DNA from 2 places in the Azonexus hydrophilus genome. Region 1 is predicted to be linked to the other one. Evidence: predicted binding sites of a transcription regulator. Region 1 holds the regulator's gene; the other holds the start of a gene.
What was found. Region 1 encodes sigma-54, which starts transcription at its own class of promoters, with help from an activator protein. Its sites were predicted from a motif close to TGGCACGCTTNCTGCTNA; they were not measured.
Positions count from the first base shown of each region.

Region 1 (6,337 bases):
CCGCATGCAACAACAGGCGCGGCGCCCGTTCGGCGGCAGCGCCGGCGTAGAGTTCGTCGCCCAGGATGGGGTGGCCGAGCGCGGCAAGATGGACGCGCAACTGGTGCGAACGGCCGGTCACCGGTTCAAGTTCGACCCGCGTCAGCTGTTCGGCCGGGCAGCGTTCGATGACGCGGAAGCGGGTCAGCGAAGGCTTGCCCAGTTCATGGCTGACCATCTGCCGGGGGCGGTTCGGCCAGTCGCAGATCAGCGGCAGGTCGATCTCGCCGGCATCCGCTTCGACCAAGCCAGCGACCGTGGCCAGGTAACGCTTGTCCACGGCGCGGTCGCGGAACAGTTTGTACATCGCCTTCTGCATCGCCTCGCCACGCGCCACGACGAGCAGTCCCGAGGTCGACATGTCGAGCCGGTGGGCGATCATCGCTTCCGGGAAGTCGCGCTGCAGGCGGCTGATCACGCAATCCTGCTTGTCCTCGCCGCGGCCGGGGACTGAGAGCAGCCCGGACGGCTTGTCCACGACCACCAGCCCGTCATCGACGTGGATGATCGTCAGCGGCTCGGCAGGCGGCAGATAGCGGCGCATTCAGCGACGGGCCGGCAGTGTGCACCGGGCATCGCGGTAAGGGCCGCGACTGTAGGCCCAGCCCTCGCCCGGCGGGGTCTGCATGCAGATGCGCGCACCGTCCGCCTTGCTCACCCACCAGTGCCAGGGCGCGGGTGCGGCCTGGGTCGCGGTGGTCAGCAGCAAGGCGCTGAAGACAAATAAGCGAAGTGATGGTTTTTTCATCGAATACTGTATAGTTGTACAGTGTTTGGTGAACCGGAATTCCGGCGGCTTGCGCAAGGGGCGAAGAATATACCGCGCCTGTCGTCATCTTCCCTAAAATCCGTTATTGCCATTGTCATTTCGGCAAAACGGCTTTCGATGTATCCATTGAGCAATTTTTGTTCCATCCATGGCCCTGTGCCATAATCCACACAACGTTTCGAGGTATGAACATGGACGACAACAAGGCAAAGGCGCTCGCCGCAGCGCTGCAACAGATCGAAAAGCAGTTCGGCAAGGGCTCCATCATGAAGATGGGCGATGCCGAAATCGACGAGGGCATCCAGGTCGTGTCGACCGGTTCGCTCGGCCTCGACATCGCACTCGGCGTCGGCGGCCTGCCGCGCGGCCGGGTGGTCGAAATCTACGGCCCGGAATCGTCGGGCAAGACCACGCTCTGTCTGCAGGTCGTTGCCGAAATGCAGAAGCTTGGCGGTACCGCTGCCTTCATCGATGCCGAACATGCGCTCGATCCGCAATACGCCCAGAAACTCGGTGTCAATGTCGGCGAACTGCTGATCTCGCAGCCCGATACCGGCGAACAGGCGCTGGAAATCGCCGACATGCTGGTCCGTTCCGGCTCGGTCGACATCATCGTCGTCGACTCCGTGGCCGCGCTCACCCCGCGTGCCGAAATCGAGGGCGAGATGGGCGATCAGATGGTCGGCCTGCACGCCCGTCTGATGTCGCAGGCGCTGCGCAAGCTGACCGCCAACATCAAGAAAACCAACACGCTGGTCATCTTCATCAACCAGATCCGGATGAAGATCGGCGTCATGTTCGGCTCGCCGGAAACCACCACCGGCGGCAACGCGCTCAAGTTCTACGCTTCGGTCCGTCTCGACATCCGCCGCATCGGCGGGATCAAGAAGGGCGACGAGGTGGTCGGTAGCGAAACCCGTGTCAAGGTGGTCAAGAACAAGGTTTCCCCGCCCTTCCGCGAAGCCATCTTCGACATCCTCTACGGCGAAGGGATTTCCCGCGAGGGCGAGATCGTCGAAATGGGCGTCGCCCACAAGCTGGTCGACAAATCCGGCGCCTGGTATTCGTACAAGGGCGAGAAGATCGGCCAGGGCAAAGACAATTCCCGCGAATTCCTCAAGTCGCACCCGGAAATCGCCCAGGAAATTGAAGCCGGCATCCGCGAAGCGGCGAGCACCACCGTGATCAAGCCGAGCAAGGCCGCCAATGGCTGATCTGCGGGTGCGTGCCTTGCAGTGTCTGACCCGGCGAGATCACAGCCGGGCCGAGCTGCATGCCAAACTCGCGGCGCATGCTGACAGTGAAGAAGCCCTGACGGCGGTGCTCGATGCCTTGCAGGCCGAGCACCTGCTGTCGGATACCCGTTATGCCAGCCAGCGCGTTTCGGCGCGTGCCAATCGCTACGGCAATGGCCGCCTGCGCCAGGAATTGCGGCACAAGGGCGTCAGCGATGGCGACATCGAAGCCGCCCTGCCCGAGGCCGGCGACGAGGGTGAACGTTGCCGGGCGATCTGGGCGAAAAAATTCGGGCAGCCCCCCCAATCTGCAGAAGAACGTGCCAAACAGATGCGTTTCCTGCAATATCGCGGCTTTTCTGCAGAAGCGATCCGCCAGACCCTGCGCGGAGCTAGAGAAGAATGAGCCAGCCAACCGCCACTCTGTCCGCGCACAACCTGAAAAAGCGTTACAAGGCGCGCACCGTCGTCGAGGACGTGTCCTTCTCGGTGCGCTCCGGCGAAGTGGTCGGTCTGCTCGGGCCGAACGGTGCCGGCAAGACCACCTGTTTCTACATGATCGTCGGCCTGGTGGCCGCCGATGGCGGCGAAGTCTATATCGACGACGAGCGCCTCACCCACCAGCCGATGCATACACGCGCCCGCACCGGTCTGTCCTACCTGCCGCAGGAAGCCTCGGTGTTCCGCAAGCTCAACGTCGAAGAAAACATCCTCGCCGTGCTCGAACTGCAGAAGTTGCCGGCCGAAGAGTGCAGCCAGCGGCTGGAAAGCCTGCTCAACGAACTGCACATCACCCATGTCCGCCACGTGAATGCAGCGGCACTGTCCGGTGGCGAGCGGCGGCGCGTTGAAATTGCCCGGGCGCTGGCGACCAATCCGCGCTTCATCCTGCTCGACGAGCCGTTTGCCGGGGTCGATCCGATCGCCGTGCTGGAAATCCAGAAAATCATCCGCTTCCTCAAGGAACGCGGCATCGGTGTCCTGATCACCGATCACAACGTGCGCGAGACGCTTGGCATCTGCGATCACGCGGTGATCATCAACGCCGGTCATGTACTTTCCTCTGGACGTCCGGAGGAAATTGTCGACAATGAGAGTGTACGCAAGGTTTACCTCGGCGAGCATTTCCGCCTCTGATCTCGCCAAACCAAGATTGCATCAATGAAACCGGCACTTCAGCTCAAGCTTTCGCAGCATCTGGCCCTGACGCCGCAATTACAGCAGTCGATCAAGCTGCTGCAGTTGTCGACCGTCGAGATGCAGCAGGAAATAGAACGCTACCTGCTGGAAAACCCGATGCTCGAGCGCGACGACGACGGACCGGGCGAGTCCTTCGCCGGTGCCCAGCAGTTCGATTCGCCCGACAAGCCGGTCAGCGAACCCGCACCGGCGAGCGAGTCGCGTGAGGATGCCCAGGGTGAGCCGCCGATGACGCCCGGTGACGTCGACGACGATCGCTGGTCCAGCGATGCCGGCACCTTCACCGGCGCCGGCCGCGACGAGGAAGACGACAACGATCCGCAGGACGCCCACGCTTCCAGCGTCAGCCTGCGCGAGCACCTCGGCTGGCAACTGGGGATGACCCAGTTGAGCGATCGCGATCGCAGTCTGGTCCGTTTCCTGATCGAAGCACTCAGCGACGACGGCTATCTCGCCACGCCGCTGGCAGAACTGCTGGAAACCCTGCCGCCCGAGTACGAGGTCGAGCTCGAGGAGCTCGAAATCGCCCTGCGCCATATCCAGAATTTCGATCCGACCGGGATCGGTGCCCGCGACCTGCGCGAATGTCTGCTGCTGCAACTGCAGGTCGAAGAGGATTGCGCCGAGCGCACGCTGGCCCTGACCATTGCCGACAAGCACCTGGAATTGCTGGCTGCCCGCGATTTCGTCAAGATCCGCCGCCTGACCGGCTGCGATGACGAAATCCTGCGCGGCGCGCACGAGCTGATCACCAGCCTCAATCCGCGGCCGGCCGCCGGTTACGCACAGGACGAAGCGCGCTACATCACGCCCGACGTGATCGTGAAGAAGCTCAAGGGTAAATGGACCGCCTACATCAACCCGGATGCTTACCCGCGCCTGCGCGTCAATCGCCTGTACGCCGACATCCTTGCCCGCCAGCGTCGCGGCAATGGCAACCTGAGCGGCCAGTTGCAGGAAGCCCGCTGGCTGATCAAGAACATCCAGCAGCGTTTCGATACCATCCACCGCGTCACCCAGGCCATCGTGGACCGCCAGCGCCAGTTCTTCGAACATGGCGAAGTGGCGATGCGGCCACTGGTGCTGCGCGAGATCGCCGACTTGCTCGGCCTGCACGAATCGACGATTTCCCGCGTTACCAGCCAGAAATACATGGCCACGCCGCGCGGCATCTTCGAACTGAAATACTTCTTCGGCAGCCATGTGTCCACCGATACTGGTGGTGCCTGTTCTGCCACGGCCATTCGTGCCCTGATCAAGCAATTGATTTCGGCGGAAGATGGCAAGAAGCCCTTGTCGGATAGTCAATTATCCGAAATACTAGGCCAGCAGGGAATTGTCGTTGCCCGACGCACGGTTGCCAAATACCGTGAATCGCTCAACATCCCACCGGTCAATTTACGCAAGACCCTGTAGAGAGAGGAGAAAAAATGAATCTGCAAATCAGCGGTCACCATATCGAAGTCACCCCGGCACTGCGCGAATACGTCGAGAACAAGCTCGATCCCGTGCTCCGTCATTTCGACAAGGTTACCGGCGCCAGCGTCGTGCTTTCCGTTGAAAAGCTGAAGCAGAAGGCCGAAGTCACCGTTCACGTTCCGGGCAAGGACATGCATGTCGAGGAAGCCGGGGACGATCTCTACGCCGCCATCGACGCCATGTTCGACAAGCTCGATCGCCAGGTCCAGAAGTACAAGCAGAAGCTGCAGGACCACCATCGTGGCGAAAAGCCGTCGATGCACATCGACGACTAAGCCTGACCGACCGCACCCCTCGGGGTGCGGTTTCTTTGCTGCAAAGTTCCCATGAACCCTCTAGACAACATTCTGACTGCCGACCAGGTCCTGCTTGACCTGGATGCGAGCAGCAAGAAACGTGTTTTCGAACAGGCCGGCATGCTGTTCGAAAGCCGGCTCGACATGTCGCGTTCGTTGATTTTCGACAGCCTGTTCGCACGCGAAAAACTCGGCTCCACGGGCCTTGGCCAGGGTGTAGCCATTCCCCACGGCCGGATCAAGGGCCTCCAGCAGGCCGCCGGCGCGCTGATCCGTCTGGCGACGCCGATCCCCTTCGATTCCCCGGACGGCCGTCCGGTCACCCTGCTGTTCGTGTTGCTGGTACCGGAACAGGCGACCGAAGAGCATCTGCAGATCCTGTCCGAACTGGCCCAGCGCTTTTCCGACCGCGCCTTCCGCGAAGCCTTGCAGGCCGCCCCGGACGCCGAAGCGGTGCTGGCACTGTTCAAGAAGTCCTGACCGGCGCCGTGCGGCACATCAGCCTGGAGCAGTTGTACCAGGACAACCGCGAAAAGCTGTTGTTCAACTGGCTGGCCGGTCAGCGCAACGACCGGCGCATCGAGCTCAAGGCCGCCAGCAATTACGGCGCCGACGTCGTCGGCCACATCAACATCATCCACCCGGAACGCCTGCAGGTCATGGGGCAGGCCGAGTACGACTGGGCCATGCGCATCGGCGAGCGGCGTTTCGGCCAGATGTTCATCGACTTGTTGTCGGCCCGCACGCCGGCGATGATCGTCGCCGACGGCCTGAAGCCCCCCGAATTCATCGTCGATGCCTGCAAGGCCGCCGACGTGCCGCTGATCCTGTCGCCCAAGCACTGTTCGGCGGTCATCGATCACCTGCGCATCTACCTGTCGGCGCGCCTGGCCGACACCATCAGCCTGCACGGCGTGTTCATGGACGTGCTCGGCATGGGCGTGCTGATTACCGGCGATTCCGGGGTTGGCAAATCCGAACTGGCGCTGGAGCTGATCTCGCGCGGCCATGGCCTGGTCGCCGATGATGTGGTCGAGATGGCCCGGATCGCGCCGACCACCATCGAAGGCCGCTGCCCAGGCATGTTGCGCGATTTCCTCGAAGTCCGCGGCCTCGGCCTGCTCAATATCCGCACCATCTTCGGCGAGACCGCCTCGCGCCGAAAGATGAAATTGAAGCTGATCGTGCACCTGCAGCGCACGATTGCCATGGAAGACGCGCCGCGTCTGCCGCTCGACGCACAAAGCCAGGATGTGCTCGGCGTGCCGATCCGCAAGGTGGTGATTCCGGTGGCTGCCGGGCGCAACCTGGCGGTGTTG
Region 1 covers NZ_CP151406.1:409,848-416,184, forward strand. Annotated here, with positions in the region: gene AADV58_RS01930 (pseudouridine synthase) at 1-583, opposite strand, end outside; gene AADV58_RS01935 (hypothetical protein) at 584-787, opposite strand; gene recA (recombinase RecA) at 1,000-2,022, shown strand; gene recX (recombination regulator RecX) at 2,015-2,449, shown strand; gene lptB (LPS export ABC transporter ATP-binding protein) at 2,446-3,180, shown strand; gene AADV58_RS01955 (RNA polymerase factor sigma-54) at 3,205-4,659, shown strand; gene hpf (ribosome hibernation-promoting factor, HPF/YfiA family) at 4,674-4,997, shown strand; gene ptsN (PTS IIA-like nitrogen regulatory protein PtsN) at 5,049-5,498, shown strand; gene hprK (HPr(Ser) kinase/phosphatase) at 5,507-6,337, shown strand, end outside.

Region 2 (6,337 bases), 290 kb from region 1:
CGTCACGGACCGCCGCCCAAGCCACCAGGGCTCGCCGCGCCTGGGCGCCGACGGGAATCAGACGCGGCTTGCTGCGCTTGCCGAGAACGCGGACTTCACCTTCATGCAGAATGCCGTCGAGCGCGTCGCGGTCGAGACCGACCAGCTCGGCCAGACGCAGGCCAGACGAATAGAGCAACTCGAACATCGCCGCGTCGCGGGCTTCCAGCCGGCTGTCGCCGTCGTCGGCAGGTTCGAGCAGGCGCGCCGCCTCGTCGACCGACAGCGCCTTGGGCAAGCGGCGCGGCGACTTCGGCGCACGCATGCCGTCGCAGGGATTGACCTTGACCAGTCCGCGCTCGCCGAGCCAGGCGAAGAAGCCGCGCCAGGCCGACAGCAGCCGCGCCAGCGAACGCCCGGACAAGCCTTTGGCATGCAGGCTGGCGACAAAACGGCGGATGTGATGGACGAGCAACCGGTCAAGCGGCAGCCCTTCGGCGGCGGTCAGCAGTTGCGCCAGGTCACGCCGGTAATTGGCAACGGTGTGCGGCGACAACCGACGCTGCTCGGCGAGTTCGTCGAGATACGCAGCGACGGCCTCGGCCGGGGTCACAGCGTGCTCTTGGTCACCCGCGCCAGCGCCGCCGAAACCATCTCGCCGATGCGCTCGAGGTAGAGCGTGCCCATGTCGGCGTAGAAGCGCTGGTTTTCCTCGCTGCCGAGGGCGACCATGCCGATGGTGCCGCCGCCATTACGCAGTGCGATCAGCGCCTGCGAGCGGATATGCGAGGCGGCCTCGCCAAACCACGAGGCGGTGCCGAATCCAGCGGTCGATCCACAGTAGGGACGCGCCAACGTCTCGGCGAACACCTGGAGTTCCTCGCTGACCGCAGCAAATTCCGGCAGATCCTCGATGCCGGCCGGTTTGTCCCACAGACGCAGGGCCACGTGTGGCACCGAAAAATCGTCACGCAGGTGGAAATTGAGCAGATGGATCACCGCCTGGAAGGTTTCGGCCGCGATCAGGCCGACCGCCAGACGATGGACCTTTTCGGAAATCCTGTCATTTTCCTCGCCGAAGGCGATCAGTTCGGCCAGCTTGCTCTCGCTGGCCCGGTTCTTCTCGCGCAGGGTCAGCATCTGCCGCTCGGCCAGCGAAACCGCCCGGCCACCGTGCGGATGCGGCACGAAGATCTGCGCCATCAAGTCGGCGTACTGTTCGAAGAAGCCGGGGTTGTTCTTCAGGTAGTCGGCAATTTCGTCGGGAAACATGGCGCTCATAATTCGATTTCTCCGGAGAAGACAGTCACGGCCGGGCCGGTCATCATGACCGGACGGCCTTCGCCGCCCCAGGCAATATTCAGGTCGCCACCGCGCGTCGTCACACGCACCGGGGACTCCAGCAGGCCGCGCCGGATGCCGGCCACCACAGCCGCACAGGCACCGGTGCCGCAAGCCAGGGTTTCGCCGGCACCGCGCTCATAGACCCGCAAGCGGATCGCATGTGGGTCGACGATCTGCATGAAACCGGCGTTGACCCGCTGCGGAAAACGTTCGTGCGACTCGATCAGCGGCCCATGCTCGCCGACCGGCGCCTGATCGACGCAATCGACGACCTGCACGGCATGCGGATTGCCCATCGAGACGACGCTGATTTCCAGCGTCTCGTCGGCCACGTCGAGATTGTAGATAACGACATCGTCGTCGTGCAGGAAGGGAATTTCCTGCGGCGAGAAACGCGGCACGCCCATGTCCACGGTGACGTTGCCGTCGCCTTCGAGACGCGGCGAGATGACGCCGCGCATGGTCTCGACACGAATCTCGCGCTTGTCGGTCAGCCCTTGCTCATGCACGAAACGGACGAAACAGCGGGCGCCGTTGCCGCACTGCTCGACCTCGCCACCGTCGGCGTTAAAGATGCGGTAACGGAAATCGACACCCGCCTGAGTCGGCTGTTCAACCACCAGAATCTGGTCGCAACCGACCCCGAAATGCCGGTCGCCGAGGTAGCGCAACTGCTCCAGGGTCAGGGAAAACTGTTGACGCACGCCGTCGAGAACAACGAAGTCGTTGCCCAGACCGTGCATCTTGGAAAATTTGAGCTTCACGAATCGCTCCGCCGTTGAGTTGAAAAAAGAATAGCAGAGACAGTAAGTTATCTCAAATTCCTAAAGTTTTTTCTCCATCACGAAGTCATCCATGACGTAACCATGGCCGATATCGTCAACGGTCGAGGTACGCACGACGAAACCGTACTTCATGTAGGAGTTGATCGCCTTCTCGTTGCGCTTGTTGACCTGCAGGATCACGCAGGGATGCCCCTGCTTGCGGGCCAGTTCGGCGACATGCTCGATCAATTGCCCCCCGACACCGCGACGCTGGACATCGGGATGGATATAGAGCTTGTCGAGCTTGAACTCGCCCTTGCTCAGTTCGCTGAAGGCAAAGCCGACGCGCCGGCCATCGTGAAAGGCCTGGAACAGCCATTTGTGCAGGTCTTCCAGATCATCATAAAGACGTTCGTGCCCGTAACGCTGCTCGAGCATGAAGTCGATCTGCTCCTGGGTGATGATCCCCGGATAGGTTGCCTGCCAGATTTCGCGGGCCAGTGCGGCAATCGCCGGAACATCCGGCGGGGTGACGGGGCGTATTTCGATATTGAGGCTGCTCATGGTGATAAACCCTTGTTCTCCGTTTGGTCCGGAATTTTTCAAACCCCTGCCGCCCGGCCCTGGCTGACAGACGTCATATCATAGCTCAAGCCGGCGGCGGCTCAGCCCCGCGCGGCTGCTTGTAGCGGTTGTAACCCCACAGGTACTGGGCCGGGCACTGGCGAATCAGCGTCTCGATCTCGTGATTGATCTGCTGCGCCCGCGCAACGGTATCGCCGGTCAGTGGCTGCGTCGGCAACTGGAAATGGATGCGGTAACCGCGCCCGCCCGGCAAGCGCTCGCCCCAGGTCATCAGGGCCGCGGCGCCGGTCTCGGTCAGGCGGGCAGCCAAGGTCATGGTGTAGGCCGGACGACCGAAGAAATCGAGCCACACGCCCTCGCCGGTCTTCGGCGCCTGATCGGGCAGCATGCCGACCATCTGTCCTTTCTTCAGCGCCTTGATCAGCGCCCGGACGCCGGACAGGTCGGCCGGCGCCAGATGCAGTTGAGCCCGCTTGCGCCCCATCAGGATCAGCTCCTGGGCGGCGGCGGATTTCGGCGGCCGGTAAAGCACGGTGATGTCGCCGAACGAAGACAGGTATTGCGCGGTGATTTCGAAGCAACCGAGATGCGGCGTCAGGAAAACGACACCTTTACCGGCCGCCAGGGCGGCTTCAAGATGCCCCCGACCGACCACGTTCACCACCTGCGCATTGGCTTCGTCGAGCGTGCGCATCCAGATGCGCGACAACTCCAGCATCTGCTTGCCGGCCTCGGCCGCCGCCGGCAGGTTCAGCGCCGGGTCGATGCCGGCCTGCGCCATGTTGCCGCGCAGGTTGCGCCGATAGGTCGGCGACAACAGATAGGTCAGGCGCCCGAGCCAGCCACCCAGCCGGTGAATCGCGGACAGCGGCAGATGCGACAGCAGACGGAACAGGAAAACCATGAGACCCCGGGGGTTGAAAGAAATCAGCAAAGGCCTATCATTATGGGATCGCCGAGTTAAACAGACAACTTGCGGGGCGATTCACAAATACTGCTAAAGCGTCGCCAGCTCGTGGTCCGAAGCAGGTAACGCCGGATCAAAGGACCACTGGAGCTTTCCATGAGCGATTACCTGTTCACCTCGGAGTCCGTTGGCGAAGGCCATCCGGACAAGGTCGCCGACCAGATTTCCGACGCCATCCTCGACGCCATCCTGGCGCAGGACAAGCATTCCCGCGTTGCCGCCGAAACCCTGTGCAACACCGGCCTGGTTGTGCTGGCCGGTGAAATCACCACCAACGCCAACGTCGATTACATCCAGATCGCCCGCGACACGATCAAGCGCATCGGCTACGACAACACCGACTACGGCATCGACTACAAGGGTTGTGCCGTGCTCGTCGCCTACGACAAGCAGAGCCCGGACATCGCCCAGGGCGTCAATGCTGCCTACGACGACAACCTCGGCCAGGGTGCCGGCGACCAGGGCCTGATGTTCGGCTACGCCTGCGACGAAACGCCGTCGCTGATGCCGCTGCCGATCTACCTGTCGCACCGCCTGGTCGAGCGCCAGGCCATGCTGCGCAAGGACGGCCGCCTGCCGTGGGCACGCCCGGACGCCAAGTCCCAGGTCACCATCCGCTACGTCGATGGCAAGCCGCACTCGATCGACACCGTCGTGCTGTCCACCCAGCATTCGCCGGACATCAGCCTGGAAGACCTGCGCGAAGCGACCATCGAGCAGATCATCAAGCCGGTGCTGCCGAAGGAGCTGATCAAGGGCGACATCAAGTTCCTGGTCAATCCGACTGGCCGCTTCGTCGTCGGCGGCCCGCAGGGCGACTGCGGCCTGACCGGCCGCAAGATCATCGTCGACACCTACGGCGGGGCCGCACCGCACGGCGGCGGCGCCTTCTCCGGCAAGGACCCGTCCAAGGTCGACCGCTCGGCCGCCTACGCCACCCGCTACGTCGCCAAGAACATCGTCGCCGCCGGCCTGGCCAGCAAGTGCCTGGTGCAGGTTTCGTACGCCATCGGCGTCGCCGAGCCGACCTCGATCATGGTCGAGACCTACGGCACCGGCAAGGTCAGCAACGAAACGCTGACCGCCCTGGTCCGCAAGCACTTCGACCTGCGCCCGAAGGGCATCGTCAACATGCTCGACCTGCTGCGCCCGATCTACCAGAAGACCGCCGCCTACGGCCACTTCGGCCGCGACGAGCCGGAATTCTCGTGGGAAGCCACCGACCGCGCCAATTTGCTGAAAAGCGACGCCGGCCTGTAATCGGCAACAACAGCAAGACAAAAGGGGCTTCGGCCCCTTTTATTTTTGCTAGTATTGCCACATATGCTGAAAAAAATCCCGGTCGAGCATCTACGTCTCGGCATGCACCTTCAGGCCTTCTGTGGCGACTGGCTGGAACACCCGTTCTGGCGGACCCGCTTCGTCCTCAAGGATGCGCAGGACCTGGTCCTGATCAGGGAAAGCAGCATCCGCGAAGTGTGGATCGACATCAACAAGGGCATCGATGTCGAAGCGGACCGCACCCGCAGCGAGGATGAATTCGAGACCATCGAGGAAATTCCCCCGCCGCCCCCCGTCGTTCAGCCCAAGGCCGCCTTTGCCGACGAAGTAAAACGTGCCTCGCGCATCGTCGCCAAAGGCCGTGAAGCCGTGGTCTCGATGTTCCAGGAAGCGCGCATGGGCAAGGCCATCGAAGCCGAAGCCGCAGCGCCGCTGGTCGAGGAAATTTCCAATTCGATGCTGCGCAACCCTGGTGCGCTGGTCAGCATCGCCCGCCTGAAGACGGCGGACGACTACACCTACCTGCATTCCGTCGCCGTCTGCGCCTTGATGATCGCGCTGGCCCGCCAGCTCGGACTCGACGAGCAACAAACGCGCGAAGCCGGCATGGCCGGTCTGCTGCACGATCTGGGCAAGGCGATGATGCCGAGCGCCGTGCTCAACAAACCCGGCAAGCTGACCGACGCCGAATTCGCCGTGGTCAAGACCCACCCGGAAGAAGGCCACAAACTTCTGCTGGCCGGCAACGGCGCCAGCGAAATCGCCCGCGACGTCTGCCTGCACCACCATGAAAAATTCGACGGCAGCGGCTATCCGGCCGGCCTGTCCGGCGAGGCGATCAGTCTTTACGCGCGCATGGGCGCGGTCTGCGACGTGTACGACGCAATCACCTCCAACCGCCCGTACAAGGCCGGCTGGGACCCTGCCGAATCGATCCGGCGGATGGCCGAATGGAAGGGGCATTTCGATCCGGCCATCTTCCAGGCCTTCGTCAAGAGCCTGGGCATCTACCCGGTCGGTTCGCTGGTCCGGCTCGAATCCGGCAAGCTCGGCGTGGTCGTCGAACAGAATGGGCAATCGCTGCTCAAACCGCGGCTCAAGGTATTTTTCTCGACCCGCTCGCAAAGCTACCTGAAGCCGGAAACCATCGATCTGGCGCGCAGCGCCGAAAAGATCGCCGGCCGGGAAGATGCCGAAAAATGGGGAATCAAGGATGTGGACCGCTACTGGGCTGCCGAAACAGTCTGAAAACGGTTTATAATCCGCCACCTACCGAGGAGCGCTGCAAGAGACCCTATCTCTCAGGCTCGGTTCAAAACTGCGCTCACTGTCCAACCCTGCCGGGCGCAGGGGGTTCGGTGAGTTGAACACCGCCCCTCCCCGTCACAGTTATTCAGGAGCTTACTGTGGCCAATAC
Region 2 covers NZ_CP151406.1:118,763-125,099, forward strand. Annotated here, with positions in the region: gene xerC (tyrosine recombinase XerC) at 1-592, opposite strand, end outside; gene AADV58_RS00510 (DUF484 family protein) at 589-1,260, opposite strand; gene dapF (diaminopimelate epimerase) at 1,257-2,087, opposite strand; gene AADV58_RS00520 (GNAT family N-acetyltransferase) at 2,148-2,651, opposite strand; gene AADV58_RS00525 (lysophospholipid acyltransferase family protein) at 2,737-3,576, opposite strand; gene metK (methionine adenosyltransferase) at 3,736-4,899, shown strand; gene AADV58_RS00535 (HD-GYP domain-containing protein) at 4,963-6,168, shown strand; S-adenosyl-L-homocysteine riboswitch at 6,189-6,253, shown strand; gene ahcY (adenosylhomocysteinase) at 6,327-6,337, shown strand, end outside.
Region 2: the regulator sigma-54 is predicted to act here: its motif matches at 3,656-3,673, upstream of metK (methionine adenosyltransferase).